DNA from 3 places in the Anoxybacillus sp. P3H1B genome. Region 2 is predicted to be linked to each of the others. Evidence: a T-box and tRNA genes for the amino acid it is inferred to sense, from the RefSeq annotation. Region 2 holds a T-box; the other regions hold tRNA genes.
What was found. A T-box is a leader RNA that pairs with one kind of tRNA and senses whether it is charged. The one in region 2 lies ahead of tyrS (tyrosine--tRNA ligase), so its partner is inferred to be a tRNA-Tyr.
Positions count from the first base shown of each region.

Region 1: it encodes a tRNA-Tyr, which carries the amino acid that the T-box ahead of tyrS (tyrosine--tRNA ligase) is inferred to sense. The anticodon was not compared.
Region 3: it encodes a tRNA-Tyr, which carries the amino acid that the T-box ahead of tyrS (tyrosine--tRNA ligase) is inferred to sense. The anticodon was not compared.

Region 1 is NZ_LPUG01000012.1:1,002-6,029, reverse strand. Features, by position in the region: gene AT864_RS07270 (amidase domain-containing protein) at 1-739, opposite strand, end outside; gene queG (tRNA epoxyqueuosine(34) reductase QueG) at 772-1,941, opposite strand; gene AT864_RS07260 (B3/4 domain-containing protein) at 2,010-2,675, shown strand; tRNA gene AT864_RS07255 (tRNA-Gly) at 2,757-2,830, opposite strand; tRNA gene AT864_RS07250 (tRNA-Leu) at 3,108-3,194, opposite strand; tRNA gene AT864_RS07245 (tRNA-Cys) at 3,290-3,360, opposite strand; tRNA gene AT864_RS07240 (tRNA-Gly) at 3,366-3,437, opposite strand; tRNA gene AT864_RS07235 (tRNA-Gln) at 3,441-3,515, opposite strand; tRNA gene AT864_RS07230 (tRNA-His) at 3,537-3,609, opposite strand; tRNA gene AT864_RS07225 (tRNA-Trp) at 3,622-3,695, opposite strand; tRNA gene AT864_RS07220 (tRNA-Tyr) at 3,699-3,783, opposite strand; tRNA gene AT864_RS07215 (tRNA-Thr) at 3,804-3,876, opposite strand; tRNA gene AT864_RS07210 (tRNA-Phe) at 4,142-4,217, opposite strand; tRNA gene AT864_RS07205 (tRNA-Asp) at 4,229-4,304, opposite strand; tRNA gene AT864_RS07200 (tRNA-Met) at 4,313-4,389, opposite strand; tRNA gene AT864_RS07195 (tRNA-Ser) at 4,415-4,507, opposite strand; tRNA gene AT864_RS07190 (tRNA-Ile) at 4,522-4,598, opposite strand; tRNA gene AT864_RS07185 (tRNA-Met) at 4,612-4,685, opposite strand; tRNA gene AT864_RS07180 (tRNA-Ala) at 4,699-4,774, opposite strand; tRNA gene AT864_RS07175 (tRNA-Pro) at 4,786-4,862, opposite strand; tRNA gene AT864_RS07170 (tRNA-Arg) at 4,865-4,941, opposite strand; tRNA gene AT864_RS07165 (tRNA-Leu) at 4,945-5,028, opposite strand, start outside.
Region 2 is NZ_LPUG01000009.1:663,514-668,541, reverse strand. Features, by position in the region: gene AT864_RS03555 (transglycosylase domain-containing protein) at 1-953, opposite strand, end outside; T-box leader at 1,449-1,676, shown strand; gene tyrS (tyrosine--tRNA ligase) at 1,721-2,989, shown strand; gene rpsD (30S ribosomal protein S4) at 3,032-3,634, opposite strand; gene AT864_RS03540 (sensor domain-containing diguanylate cyclase) at 3,991-5,028, shown strand, end outside.
Region 3 is NZ_LPUG01000009.1:5,710-10,737, forward strand. Features, by position in the region: gene cspD (cold-shock protein CspD) at 89-289, opposite strand; gene AT864_RS00270 (flavin monoamine oxidase family protein) at 1,006-2,511, shown strand; tRNA gene AT864_RS00275 (tRNA-Arg) at 2,730-2,803, opposite strand; tRNA gene AT864_RS17805 (tRNA-Arg) at 2,903-3,000, opposite strand; tRNA gene AT864_RS00280 (tRNA-Cys) at 3,006-3,076, opposite strand; tRNA gene AT864_RS00285 (tRNA-Gly) at 3,082-3,153, opposite strand; tRNA gene AT864_RS00290 (tRNA-Gln) at 3,157-3,231, opposite strand; tRNA gene AT864_RS00295 (tRNA-His) at 3,253-3,325, opposite strand; tRNA gene AT864_RS00300 (tRNA-Trp) at 3,338-3,411, opposite strand; tRNA gene AT864_RS00305 (tRNA-Tyr) at 3,415-3,499, opposite strand; tRNA gene AT864_RS00310 (tRNA-Phe) at 3,512-3,584, opposite strand; tRNA gene AT864_RS00315 (tRNA-Ser) at 3,877-3,966, opposite strand; tRNA gene AT864_RS00320 (tRNA-Ala) at 3,973-4,045, opposite strand; tRNA gene AT864_RS00325 (tRNA-Pro) at 4,057-4,133, opposite strand; tRNA gene AT864_RS00330 (tRNA-Gly) at 4,184-4,255, opposite strand; gene AT864_RS00335 (hypothetical protein) at 4,550-4,831, shown strand; gene AT864_RS00340 (bifunctional diguanylate cyclase/phosphodiesterase) at 4,876-5,028, opposite strand, start outside.

The DNA.
Region 1 (5,028 bases), on a different contig from region 2:
TTTGGTCTTTCGCGACTACAATCGTCGAGTGGTCAAAACGTCCGTCTCCTTGAAAATCATAACAAATAATATCGCCAGGCAACAACTGCTCTGGAGAGGTAACCTCTACTGCGTTCCACCCGGTATGCGCTCCTCCCAAATACCACCGAAAGGCATGAGCGACGGTCCAGCTATAGCTCCAATTGTTATTTTGCATCCACCATCCCTTGCCGCGCTCCGGATAGCCAACCATCGGCATTCCTCCCGCGTACAAGCATTGAGAAACAAAATTTGTACAATCAACGGAAAATTTAGGGAAACGGGGATTATAGCTGTTCCACCATGTTTCTGCATATTGAACAGCCTTGATTCGATCATATACATAAGCCTTTTTTTCTCCTTTTGCCATTCGTTCAACTGTATGTTCAGGCTCTATTCTATCTAAAATCGTCAGCTTATGATCTTCCACTAATTGTTTTTGCTCAAAACAAGCGCGCCTTGGCTCTGTCATTTCCTCTATATACATCCATTCACGTTGCTTTACTAAAAATTGATAATGCACGATATAATCAAGATCGATCTTCTCCCTGAGCTTCTGTTTTCGCCAAACCGTTCCCTTTATGCTACATTTTACGATTTCCGCATCCCGTTTCTGGAATAATTGCAGTTTTCTTTCAATCATTGGATCGTCTTTGCATCTCGATAATGAAACAAAGGATTGTGCCCGTTTTCTAAGCAGCTCTTCTAACTCTTTTTTCACATTGCCCACCACTTTTTCTTTTTTATTTTACATTATGTGATGGTCGGCTGATTTTTTCCATCTTTCCTTCTATTCATCAACAACTGCAATCCTTTTTTTATTTCTCGCAATACTTCTTCATCTTTTTCAATTTGTAAGGCCTCTTCTAAAATGGGCATAACATTTTCATCACCAATTTTCCCTAATGCCCAAGCTGCTGTTCCCCGGATGACTGGCCGACTATCTTCCTTTAGCAATTTTAACAAATCAGGAATGGCTGTCCGATCTTGAAAATGAGCTAATGCCAAAATAGCATTTCTTTGAATCGGCTTTTTCCCCCTCCATGCACCCGAAAGAGTCCCAAACTTTTCTCTAAACTCTCGATTCGTCATATGGAGAAGTGGCTTAAGTAATGGCTTCACCACCTCTGGATCCGGTTCCATTTCTTCGTGAAAATGAAAGTCCTTTCCTTTGTTTTCTGGGCACACTGTTTGGCAAGTATCACATCCGTATAAACGGTTGCCAATTTTTTCACGAAATTCATCTGCGATAAAACCTTTTGTCTGCGTTAAAAAAGCAATGCACCGTTGAGCGTTGAGCTGTCCCCCTTGGACAAGCGCTCCTGTCGGGCAAGCATCGAGGCATTTTGTACATGAACCACACCGATTTTCTATAGGATTATCTGGAGGAAACGGTATATTCGTGATCATTTCTCCCAAATACACATATGATCCAAACTCTGGAGTAATAATCGCACAGTTTTTGCCGCTCCAACCGATCCCGGCTCTCTCAGCCACAGCCCGATCCGCTAATTCTCCCGTATCTACCATTGATTTAACCTTTGCATTTGGCACTCTTTCTAAAATAAACTCCTTTAGCTTTAACAGACGCTCTTGCAAAATAATATGATAATCCGTTCCCCACGACGCCCTGCAAAAAATTCCGCGTTTTTCCTCTTTTGTGCTTCGAGGCGCATTTTTCATTTTCGAAGGATAAGCAAGCGCGATAGAAATAATGGATTTCGCTTCATCCAACAGCAGAGCGGGATCGGTTCTTTTTTCAATATCCGGCTCCTCAAATCCTGATTGATATCCAAGCTGTTGCTGAAGACGAAGGCGTTCCTTTAGTTCCACAAACGGATCAGCACTTGCAAAGCCAATTTTATCAATTCCGATGGTTTGGCTGTATTGAATAATATCTTCTTTCAATTTTTTCACATCCATGCTAATCCCTCCTTTCGCTAAAATATTAAATTCATGGTAAAATGAAATTAAAAACTAGAGGTGAACATATGAACATCAATATATCACAAACACTCAAGCATATCATTCCAACATTCAAAGTAGGAGTCATCACTTACAACAATATCGTAGTAGACGATTCTCCGCAAATGTTGAAGGGAAGATTGCAGCTTTTTCAAGAATCCATTTATTTTGAATGGCACGAGAAGCCTATTATTGAAATGAAAGAAATCAATGAATGGCGGCAAATTTTTAAAGCCATTGGAACTGATCCAAGTCGATATCGTCCTTCTTCAGAAAGCTTATATCGGCGTATACAAAAACAGCAATTTATTCCTTCCATTCACTCAGCTGCCGACATCAATAACTTCTTTTCCCTTTATTATAAAATACCGATCGGAATTTATGACGCCGACCAAATAAAGGGAGATATTTCGATTGAAGTCGGTACAGAGGAAGATCAATATCAGGCGATCAATGGCCGCCATGTTCAATTAGCTAAAAAACTGATTGCCAAAGATGAGCTTGGTCCATTTGGAAGCCCTATTGTAGATTCTGAACGCACGGCCGTTACATACAGTACCAAACAAGCCATACAAATCGTATACTTATCTCCAGCAATGGAGCAAACCGAGTGTGCAAAAATGATTAGCTCCATTCAAAGCATGTTCACACAGATTCATGGAGGAGAATCGACAATGAAAATCATACAATAAACGTGCATGTAAAAACAAAAAACGCAATGCCCCGTTCTCCTAAGAAACGAAACACTGCGTTGTCCCCTATGTATGTATAAATGGAGCGGGTGATGGGAATCGAACCCACGACATCAGCTTGGAAGGCTGAGGTTTTACCACTAAACTACACCCGCATAATTATCAAATTTTTCATTACAAATTTCTAGTGTCCCGATATGCCATGCCTCTTCCTCTACCAGTTCATTCTAAGATGCTTTGTGCGTCGAGGCAACTCGTCGTCTATACAATGATGTATCGCTCGCGGCTGAGGTTTTACCATTAAACTACACCCGTGCATATACTATAATAGCAACCACAGCTAAACAAAATTGTAATTTTTTGAAGCAAAAAAAGTAAAATTTTGTCGAAGCAAATTTAAAATAAAAAACAGGTCATCCCTGTTAAAATAAATGGTGCCGATGGTGGGAGTCGAACCCACACTCCCTCACGGGAACACGATTTTGAGTCGTGCGCGTCTGCCAATTCCGCCACATCGGCAAATCACAAACATCAGAACATGATATATTATACCACAAAACAAACTATTAGTCAACTAATTAAACAATAACAATTATATTCATTACATTTGATAAAGGCGGCACCCGGATTCGAACCGGGGGTAAAGGTTTTGCAGACCTCTGCCTTACCACTTGGCTATGCCGCCATCAAAGCGGAAGACGGGACTCGAACCCGCGACCCCCACCTTGGCAAGGTGGTGTTCTACCACTGAACTACTTCCGCATTTGGCTGGGGTAGCTGGATTCGAACCAACGCATCACGGAGTCAAAGTCCGTTGCCTTACCGCTTGGCTATACCCCAATCCTCTTCATATTCAAAAGGGGCGACTAGTGGGAATCGAACCCACGAATGCCAGAGCCACAATCTGGTGCGTTAACCACTTCGCCATAGCCGCCATGCTGTAAAATGGCAGGGGCAGTAGGAATCGAACCCACACCGGAGGTTTTGGAGACCTCTGTTCTACCATTAAACTATGCCCCTAACTGGTGGAGGGGGACGGATTCGAACCGCCGAACCCACAGGGAGCGGATTTACAGTCCGCCGCGTTTGGCCACTTCGCTACCCCTCCATTACTCAAAAAAGTTAAAATGCCGACTGCAGGACTTGAACCCGCAACCTACTGATTACGATTCAGTTGCTCTACCAATTGAGCTAAGTCGGCTTCATCCATAGAACTAACCATAAAAGCATATGTGTCCTGTGCCTCTTCCTCTTCAAGATATTTCAAGATGTCCAATGCGTCGAGGCAACTCGCAGTCATTTCACCGATGCTTCGCTCGTCTCTACCAATTGAGGTAGGCCGGCTTATTTCTATGAAAAATCAGCCATGACATAAGCTTTTTTGCGCTATTCTTCTAAATTATTCACCAAAGACAGCACTTTTCTCAGCAACTCATTCGCTTTATTTACAAACATTCACACAAAAATGGTGGCTCGGGACGGAATCGAACCGCCGACACAAGGATTTTCAGTCCTTTGCTCTACCGACTGAGCTACCGAGCCATACGCATTTATGGCGGTCCCGACGGGACTCGAACCCGCGATCTCCTGCGTGACAGGCAGGCATGTTAACCACTACACTACGGGACCATTTTGTTTGGTTGCGGGGGCAGGATTTGAACCTGCGACCTTCGGGTTATGAGCCCGACGAGCTACCTGGCTGCTCCACCCCGCGATGATCATTAGCTTATTAATATTGATGGCGGAGGAGGAGGGATTCGAACCCCCGCGCGCCTCTCGACGCCTCTCGGTTTTCAAGACCGACCCCTTCAGCCAGACTTGGGTACTCCTCCAAACAATTTCAAAATGGTGGACCTTGTAGGACTCGAACCTACGACCGGACGGTTATGAGCCGTCTGCTCTAACCAGCTGAGCTAAAGGTCCAAAATTCATAATATGGCGGTGGAGGGGATCGAACCCCCGACCTCACGGGTATGAACCGTACGCTCTAGCCAGCTGAGCTACACCGCCATACGTTAAATCATGGTGGAGCCTATCGGGATCGAACCGATGACCTCCTGCGTGCAAAGCAGGCGCTCTCCCAGCTGAGCTAAGGCCCCTTCGTTCCAAATGGTCGGGAAGACAGGATTCGAACCTGCGACCCCATGGTCCCAAACCATGTGCTCTACCAAGCTGAGCTACTTCCCGTATGGCGCGCTCGAGAGGATTCGAACCCCTAACCTTCTGATCCGTAGTCAGATGCTCTATCCAATTGAGCTACGAGCGCAGATGCCGAGGGCCGGACTCGAACCGGCACGGTAGTCACCTACCGCAGGATTTTAAGTCCTGTGCGTCTGCCAATTCCGCCACCCCG
Region 2 (5,028 bases):
ATATCTTTTGATCGCTGTTCGATCTCCATTGTAAGCCATGGATATTTTTCAAATGGCGATGGCTGCGGCGGTGCAAAATGTTGTGCAATCTTATATTTCAAAGCCTCTTCGTATTGGCTTTGAGAAATATAGCCTAATCTTTTCATTCGCTTTAATACAAACTTCATTCGTTCCAGAGCTGGAGAAAGATCTTTTTTTACTTGCCCATCGCTCGTAAACGGAGTGTAACCGAATGGGCTTTGTGGAAGACCTGCCAAAAAAGCGGCCTGCGCCAGGTTTAAATCTTTTGCGTCAATGCCAAAAATCCCTTTTGCCGCTGCTTGAATGCCGGCAACATTGTGGCCGGATGAATTTCTCCCGAATGGAACCACATTTAAATACGCTTCTAAAATCTCTTCTTTTTTGAAAAAGTGTTCAAGTCGGAGGGCAAGCAAAATTTCTTTGGCTTTGCGTTCAAAAGATACCTCGTTTGTCAAAATTTGATTTTTGACAAGCTGTTGTGTCAGCGTGCTGCCGCCTGTGCGCATGGAGGAATTCGTTGCTTCTTGAAACAAAGCGCGCGCAATTGCTTTTGGAACTACGCCGCGATGCGTATAAAAGTATTCATCCTCTGTAGCGATAATCGCTTGAATAACATAGGGGGACACCTCTTTTAACGACACTTCCTCTCTCTCTAAATCGGAACGGAAGCTGCCTAAGTATACCTGATTAGCAAAATAAATATGGGTCGTTTCTTCATAGTTGTAAATATCCTTTTTCATTTCTTTATACGATGGAACCGGCATATTTTTTACTAAAGAGGCAAAGTAACCAGCACCGACTCCGAAAGCAAAGCAGGCAGCGCAAATAAGCAAAATAATGAACACAAGAAAAACATTCCACACAATTTCATACGTGATATATAGGTTTCGCAACGCTTTTTGCAGGGAAAACGGTTGTCTTGGCTGTTCCATGTTTGCCTCCATAAAAATCAAGTATGTCTTAAAAAATATGTGAATGTCCCAGTATAAGTTGAGCATGACGCAATATGGACGCCTCAACATTTATCCTTGTGTGAGCAGAAGATGACCGACTTGCCTTTCGACCGTGAGCTTTTGGTTTCGTGCAGCACAAGGACAACGGATGAGCTGATTTGATCTTACGCCACAAGCATGCTAATGAATCCATCTTTCCCGGTTCATGAAGTCCATCCTTCACGAATAGATGGAGCGAATCGTTCCATGTAAAGGCTTTTACACAATCATGCAGCAAAAGACGTTCGGTTTTTTTGAGAAAAAGCCGACTCCATTCGGTTGGAGAGCTAACGTAACGGCAAATGTAAGGGAATAAAAATTAGTTTTATTATATCATATAAAATGTCAAATATTATGACTTTTTGTCCTTTTTTGCGATCATATTTGACAATTCAAATGGATTGTGGTAAAAACATGTATATCCTAAAATGAATGATTTAAGCGATGACAGGAATGAGTAGTGTTTATCTCCCTGTTTCAGAGAGCTGGTGGTTGGTGTGAACCAGTGCAAAGGTAGACGCGAATTACCTCCTGGAGCTTCTTTTGTGAACGGCTCTGCGAATGCTTAGTAGCAAAAGACGGTGAGAGGCCGTTATCCAAACAAGCGAGGGAGCAGAATGCTCTCTAAGTAGGGTGGTACCGCGATCAACACTCGTCCCTTCAATGTGGAGGGACGAGTTTTTAATTTTTATGGAGAGGTGAAGCGCATGAATTTACTTCATGAATTAGAGTGGCGTGGGCTTATCAATCAAGTCACAGATCACGAAGGACTAGAAAAATTATTATCTGAAGAGAAAATCAGCTTATATTGCGGATTTGATCCGACAGCTGATAGCCTGCATATCGGCCATTTATTACCGATTTTGACTTTAAGAAGATTTCAGCAGGCAGGACATTTTCCTATTGCGCTCGTTGGTGGAGCAACCGGCCTCATCGGTGATCCAAGCGGAAGGAAAAGCGAGCGCTCATTGAACGAAAAAGAGATTGTACAGCAATGGAGCGAAAAAATCAAAGAACAGCTATCTCGCTTTTTAGATTTTGATACGGCGGAAAATCCAGCGAAAATTGCGAACAACTATGACTGGACTCGTTCTTTGGATGTTATTTCGTTTTTGCGGGATGTCGGAAAAAACTTTGGCTTAAACTACATGCTTGCGAAGGAATCTGTTCAATCGAGAATTGAAACGGGCATTTCCTTTACAGAATTCAGCTATATGATTTTGCAATCCTTTGATTTCCTAAAGCTATATCAAAATGAAAATTGCAGGCTGCAAATTGGCGGAAGCGACCAATGGGGGAATATTACAGCAGGATTAGAATTAATCCGCAAGACGGAAGAAGAAGCGAAGGCATTTGGCTTGACGCTTCCTTTAGTCACGAAGGCGGATGGAACAAAGTTTGGTAAAACGGAAAGCGGCGCTGTCTGGCTTGATAAAGAAAAGACGTCTCCATATGAGTTTTACCAGTTCTGGATTAATACAGATGATCGGGATGTGATCAAATACTTGAAGTATTTCACATTCTTAACAAAAGAGGAAATTGAACAGCTAGAGAAAGAATTACAGGAAGCGCCAGAAAAACGCACAGCGCAAAAAGCATTGGCGGAGGAAGTGACAAAGCTTGTACATGGAGAAGAGGCGCTGCGGCAAGCCATTAAAATTTCCGAGGCCTTATTTAGCGGCAGCATTTCTGAGTTGACAGCAGATGAGATTAGACAAGGATTCCACGATGTTCCATCATTCGAGTATACAGGAGAAGCAGAGGAAGTGTCTCTTCTTGAACTTCTTGTCACGAGCGGAATTGTTTCATCGAAACGACAGGCGCGTGAGGATTTAACAAATGGCGCGATTTATGTGAATGGCGAAAGGGTACAGGATGTGAATAAAGTCTTGACAAAAGAGGACCGTGTGGAAGGACAGTTTACCGTAATCCGACGCGGTAAGAAAAAGTACCATTTGATCCAATATAAATCATAGTAAACAAAATCCCTCTGGAATACTCCAGAGGGATTTTTCACATTAACGAGAGTAGAACTCAACGATCAATGCCTCGTTAATTTCAGCTGGCAGCTCAGAGCGTTCAGGGAAACGAGTGTATGTTCCTTCTAATTTTTCAGCATCTAATGTTAAGTAATCAGGAACGAAGTTGTTAACCTCTAACGCTTCTTTAATGATTTGAAGGTTGCGAGATTTTTCGCGAACAGAAATAGTTTGTCCTGGTTTCACGCGATACGATGGAATATCTACACGGCCTCCATTTACTAGAATGTGACCATGGTTCACTAATTGGCGAGCTTGACGACGTGTACGCGCAAGGCCTAAACGGTAAACAAGGTTGTCAAGGCGAGATTCAAGAAGAATCATGAAGTTTTCACCGTGTTTACCAGCCATTTTTCCAGCTTCGTCAAATGTTTTGCGGAATTGGCGTTCATTTACACCGTACATATGACGGAGCTTTTGTTTTTCTTGCAATTGCAAGCCGTACTCAGATAGTTTTTTACGTTGACCTGGACCATGTTGGCCTGGTGGGTAAGGACGCTTTTGCAACTCTTTACCTGTACCGCTTAATGAGATGCCAAGACGGCGAGAAATTTTCCATGTTGGACCTGTATAACGAGCCATAATGCTCCTCCTTTTGCTTTTATTTTAGGTAAAATAAAAGCAGACGTGAATCAACAATTAAGGCCATTTTGTTTTCATGTATCCTCGCTCTAGCAGCTAAGAGTTACACGATACACCTCTTGACGAAGAGGAACAAAATGAACCAATAAAGGTGACCACATAGGCTGCTATATTTTACACAAACGATATTATATGATTTTTATAAAATAAAGTCAACCTCAACATTTTATTTCTTTATAGTCCGTTCGTATGGTATAATAAAAGATGTAATTTTTTGAAAAAAACTTTCACTCTTTTCAATAAATGGCGGTGTTTTTGTTACAGAGACAAGACTATAGATGCAGGTGAATGGAATGATGAAAATAGAGGAGAAAGAGGCGTATACAGCTTTTAAAGAAAAGTTTTTTGATTGGATGCTGTCGTATGAGGAGTACGACCATTTTTCAAAAGTTATGATGCACTTGCTTCTATTGCTGAAGCAGGAGTTTATGCTAGAGGAAGCCACGCTGTTTTTATTTGATCCTTTTAAAAAAGTCTTTTATCCCGAAGTTACGACAAAAGAAGGGGAACCTTTTTACGACTTTTTACCTAATATCAAATTTCACGAAGATAGCTCGATGAAAAAAGTCCATGTCTATGAGCGCGATGAACAATATACAGCTGCACAAATTGTTCTTTGGCATTCTGAAGAGTTTTTAGGGGTTTTGCAGCTTATCTATATAAAGCGGCAATGGAGCCTTTCGTTTCTCGAACAAATTGAAGCGGACTTTTCTCGGTTGTTTAGCAAAATGAAGAAATTTTCGCGAGGATTGGGAGAGGAAAAACGATATGAGCTCCTTCACCATTTCACAACTAAAATTCATGCATCAATGAAAATTGAAGATGTTTTGGAAGAAATTATCGAAACATTGCAAGAAGTCTATCCTTCGTTTACATACTATTTGTTTTTGTCCCACGATCATCAATATCATGACCGCTTGCCAATCAAAACAATTATGTTTGAAGATGCCGATGAAAACATGGGAGCCATGCAGGCATTTTTAACCGGAAAGGTTCAAATTGAGGATTCTATTGCTCTTCAGCGATCAATTTTGTACGCACCGATCAAAGGTGCGCAAGGTGTTTATGGAGTTATTGAAATTATTGCACCACATATTATGGAGTTCCCGAAAAGTGAAATTAATTTCATTTCATTGTTGGCAAATACTGCGGGAAGCGCGCTTGAGAACGCGAAGTTGTACGAGCAGTCACGCAGGCTTGTTGCCGATTTGCAGTTGATTAACGAAACGATGCATTGTTTGAATGCTAATTTGCGCTTACAGGACGCTTTGGAATTTATGGTCAAACAGATTAAGCTTTCATTTGGTGCCGAAGAAGTCGGTTTCTTTTTGTTT
Region 3 (5,028 bases), 660 kb from region 2:
TTCCTATCAAACAAATACGTAAAACTTAAGAAAATAAAAAAGGAGGGCTGTAAAAAAAGAAAAAGCAGCCCACCCTTTCGCATCTCAATTAGCTTTTTCTTACGTTCGTCGCTTGAGGGCCACGGTTACCTTGCTCCACTTCAAAAGTAACTTCTTGGCCTTCCTCTAAAGATTTAAAGCCTTCGCCTTGGATCGCTGAGAAATGGACAAATACGTCCGGACCGCCTTCAACCTCGATGAATCCAAAACCTTTGTCAGCGTTAAACCATTTTACTTTACCATTTTGCATGAAAAAAATCCTCCTAAAATGTACCTTAATGCACATATCCATTTTTTAACCATTTCACAAGTAATAAAAAGACATTAAAAACTGCAACCTCTGAGGAGATTTAACCTTGCCATCCCCTTTGAAGCTACAGCATGTTTAAATCCCTATTGTATTAAAAGTAAAATGGTTTAAAATCACTATAACATACTTTTTATATAAAAGCAAAACATTTTACCAACTTTTTCACTTGATGACTGCTGTTTCCTTCAAGCAGCGAGCATCCCCCCTCTCCTCTATCACTTAAAGACCGAATAAATGGCGTCTATAAAGCCCGCGTTTTTCACACATGAAACAACGCCGCTTTCAGCTTCATTCATGTTTCGGTGAAGCGGTGTTGTTCAACCATCCGACGGCTAAAAACATCCCAAGCTTCCCTTTGTTGCACATGTTAACATAGCAAGGGATATGTCATTTCATGCAGATAAGCTCTCTTTCCTTGTATACTTTTTAAATGAATCGCTTCTGCACCCAAACAGCAAAATCATGCGCTTTCCAGCAATTAAAGACACACGGAACGCCGTTTGAAAATACGAGTTAATCGCACGATCCCTGAGCAAAGATGAGCATAAGCATGTGCATTTTTTTATCATATATGTACTTTCCTTCCGAATACGATAAGTAATAAAGCTTTTCTTCATGAACAGCGCGAGAATTTCCCATAAAAAAGGGGGGAAAGTATGTATAGCTATGTGTTTCCAAAGCTATCCACGGAAAAAATGCTTTCCATTATTAGGAATGGACTAAAGAAAACGGACGATCCTAAAAAAGTCATTGTGATCGGCGCGGGCATGGCGGGACTTGTTTCTGCTTCTTTGCTGAAGCAGGCGGGACATCAGGTCACCATTCTTGAAGCCTCGGAACGAGTCGGCGGAAGAATATACACGATCCGCTCTAATTTTCGCGGAGAGGATCAATATCTCGAAGCAGGCGCCATGCGCATTCCGCACACTCATTATTTAACGCTTGAATATATTAAAAAATTTAAGCTCCCTGTCAATCCGTTCATCAATAGCACACCTAACGATTGGCTTTACTTGCGGGGAACGCAGGCTCGTTTAAAAGCATACGAAAAAGATCCAAGCATCTTCGGATTTCCTGTTTGGCCACAAGAGCGAGGAAAAACTGCTACTGAACTGTTGCAAATGGCTATTAAACCCGTCATCGATTTTATTCAGAAAAATCCAATCAAAAATTGGCCGATTGCCATTCGTGAATTGGATAAATATTCACTGGATACTTACTTGCGATACAATCCTTTTGGAATGAGGCTGTCCCGCGGCGCTATTGATATGATTAAATCCATTCAGACAGTAGAAGGATTTCCAGAGCTTTCTTTTTTGGAAATGCTGCGCGAATTAATGGTGCTATTTACCCCAAACATTAAATTTTATGAGATTACTGGCGGAAACGATCAGCTTCCTAAAGCGTTTGTCCCACAATTGCAAAATGATATTTTATATGGACAAAAGGTTCGAAAAATTGAACAAAATCAAAATCAGGTTACCGTCCATTCCGTGCATACCAAAATTTTAGAGCCATTTCAAATTACAGGCGATCTCGTCATTGTGACCATTCCATTTTCGATTTTACAATTTGTAGAGATCGAGCCAAGAAACTCTTTTTCCCAAAACAAGTGGAAAGCGATTCGCGAGCTTCACTATGTCGGTTCCACGAAAACTGGTATTCAATTTAAACATCGTTTCTGGGAAAAAGAAGGAATGTTTGGCGGTCGAACCATCTCTGATCTTCCAATTACTTATACTCAATATCCAAGCCACGGACTGGGAAGCTCTGGTCCAGGAGTTGTACTGGCCAGCTACACATGGGAAGACGATACGATACCATGGGATAGTTTAAGTGATGAAAATCGGCTAGAGTATACCCTTAAAAACTTGGCTGTTATTCATGGACAGCAGGTTTATCATGAGTTCGAAACAGGAATTAGCCATAGTTGGGTTCGTTATCCGTATTCTGGAGGGGCGTTTACGATGTTTAAGCCCGAGCAAGTCACTGAGCTTTCGCAATATATCGGTTCTCCCGAAGGAAGAGTCTATTTTGCAGGAGAACACGCTTCAACGGTTCACGGGTGGATCCAAGGGGCGATTGAGTCGGGAATTTGTACAGCATACGAAGTCCATAAAGTGCCAAAATCCTACCTTGAAGCGCAAACCACGCTAAAATAATCAAGGGGCCATATAGAAGCAACCAATGATCCAACGCGCAAACTGCAGCTTCAATAAAAATACGGCTTCCCTTCAAATCGCTCAATATGTTACGATTTCAGAACTCAGAGCTATCTAAAGCAACAACTACAAAAGACCAATCGAACTAACCTGAAGCAAAAGAGCTGCTTTTGCTCATTAAAAAAGGGGTTCCTTTTATAGGAAACCCCTTTTTTCAGCGTCCCAGGAGAGACTCGAACTCCCGACCGACGGCTTAGAAGGCCGCTGCTCTATCCTGCTGAGCTACTGGGACATCATCCTAAGCTTCTGTCACAAGCAATTTTCTATGCCTCTTTCATTTGTTCGAAAAACAGAGCAATGAGACGGTTCGTCGATCCATTGGACCGCCACAAGCGGGTGACGGGACTCGAACCCACGACATCAGCAACTCGTCACATATTCAATGACGTATCGCTCGTGGCTGAAGTTTTGCCACTAAACTGCACTCGCAACAAAGGCGGCACCCGGATTCGAACCGGGGGTAAAGGTTTTGCAGACCTCTGCCTTACCACTTGGCTATGCCGCCATCAAAGCGGAAGACGGGACTCGAACCCGCGACCCCCACCTTGGCAAGGTGGTGTTCTACCACTGAACTACTTCCGCATTTGGCTGGGGTAGCTGGATTCGAACCAACGCATCACGGAGTCAAAGTCCGTTGCCTTACCGCTTGGCTATACCCCAATCCTCTTCATATTCAAAAGGGGCGACTAGTGGGAATCGAACCCACGAATGCCAGAGCCACAATCTGGTGCGTTAACCACTTCGCCATAGCCGCCATGCTGTAAAATGGCAGGGGCAGTAGGAATCGAACCCACACCGGAGGTTTTGGAGACCTCTGTTCTACCATTAAACTATGCCCCTAACTGGTGGAGGGGGACGGATTCGAACCGCCGAACCCACAGGGAGCGGATTTACAGTCCGCCGCGTTTGGCCACTTCGCTACCCCTCCAGCTATAAAAAATGGCTCGAGACGGAATCGAACCGCCGACACAAGGATTTTCAGTCCTTTGCTCTACCGACTGAGCTATCGAGCCATGATACGATGTATATTGGTCCTATGTTTATATCGCCTTTCTCTTTCCATTCGCATCCGTACATTAAAACATGGTGCAGAACAGCTATTTTGTCAATATGACATAGGCGACGGGTCATTGATCAAACATTCCAGATAAGTTGACCATAAATCCCCTTTACTTTCCTATACAACAAAGCGAATTCACCGAAAACAGTTAAACATATGTATGTCTTTAAAATTATTGCAATAAAACTTCTATGATTCCGCTATCACTTATATGTATGACATCTAATCATGCGATATGTATAGGACGGAGGAGGAGGGATTCGAACCCCCGCGGGCTGTGACACCCCTATCGGTTTTCGAAACCGACCCCTTCAGCCAGACTTGGGTACTCCTCCATTCGATGGAGCCTATCGGGATCGAACCGATGACCTCCTGCGTGCAAAGCAGGCGCTCTCCCAGCTGAGCTAAGGCCCCAAAAATGAAACTGGTCGGGAAGACAGGATTTGAACCTGCGACCTCATGGACCCGAACCATGTGCTCTACCAAGCTGAGCTACTTCCCGCTCTAAAGCAACCGTTCACATATGAGCACTGATTACAAAGATCCTTTTGAAGCGGAAGACGGGACTCGAACCCGCGACCCCCACCTTGGCAAGGTGGTGTTCTACCACTGAACTACTTCCGCATGCTTAAAAACGTAAGCAAGTATTATTATAATAAAACAAGTGAGATTGTCAATATGATTTTTTTCAAGCCGTCACTATCTATATTTAAATAGCGACGATTTTTATTTTATATCGATACAAATAATTTGTCAATATATTTTTTAAGGAAAAACGGCCAAAAACAACCGTCACTAGCCTTTGCCTAAATTAACGCCTTAGAGCCATTCACATTCGGAATAATCTGTTTTTATGATTTTATCATACAATCGTTGTATAATGAATTTTGTACTTTTGCGCAACAAAGGGGGATCTCTATGGCTGCATTTATGCATTTGTTTGAAGCTTATCGATCACTTTGGTCCAATCGCTCGCTCAACAAAGAGGAAGAGCTGACAGAGGAAAGATGTAAGGCGCTCATTCATGAAGCGATTGAAAAAGAGCTGAGAGATGAAATGACTCATCCACGCGTTCGTCAAGCTCCAGAGGTGAAATTTCATTATGCTGTTAAACGCATTATGGCTTCGCCGTTAGCCAATGAAACAAAATTGGCGCTTATTGAACTCCATTTAGACGTGATGGAATACGTTCAGCGATAGCCTTGGACACCCTATCGCCTCCCTCTTTCCTTTGTTTGGGGAGGCTATTTTAAATACACTTTTTCAAATTCTTCCTTTACTAACGGTTTTCCCAGAACATATCCTTGAATTTCATCACAATGAAGAGAACGAAGAATTTGCAGCTGTTGAAATGTTTCCACGCCTTCAGCAATCACGCGCAGCTTCAAATTTTTCGC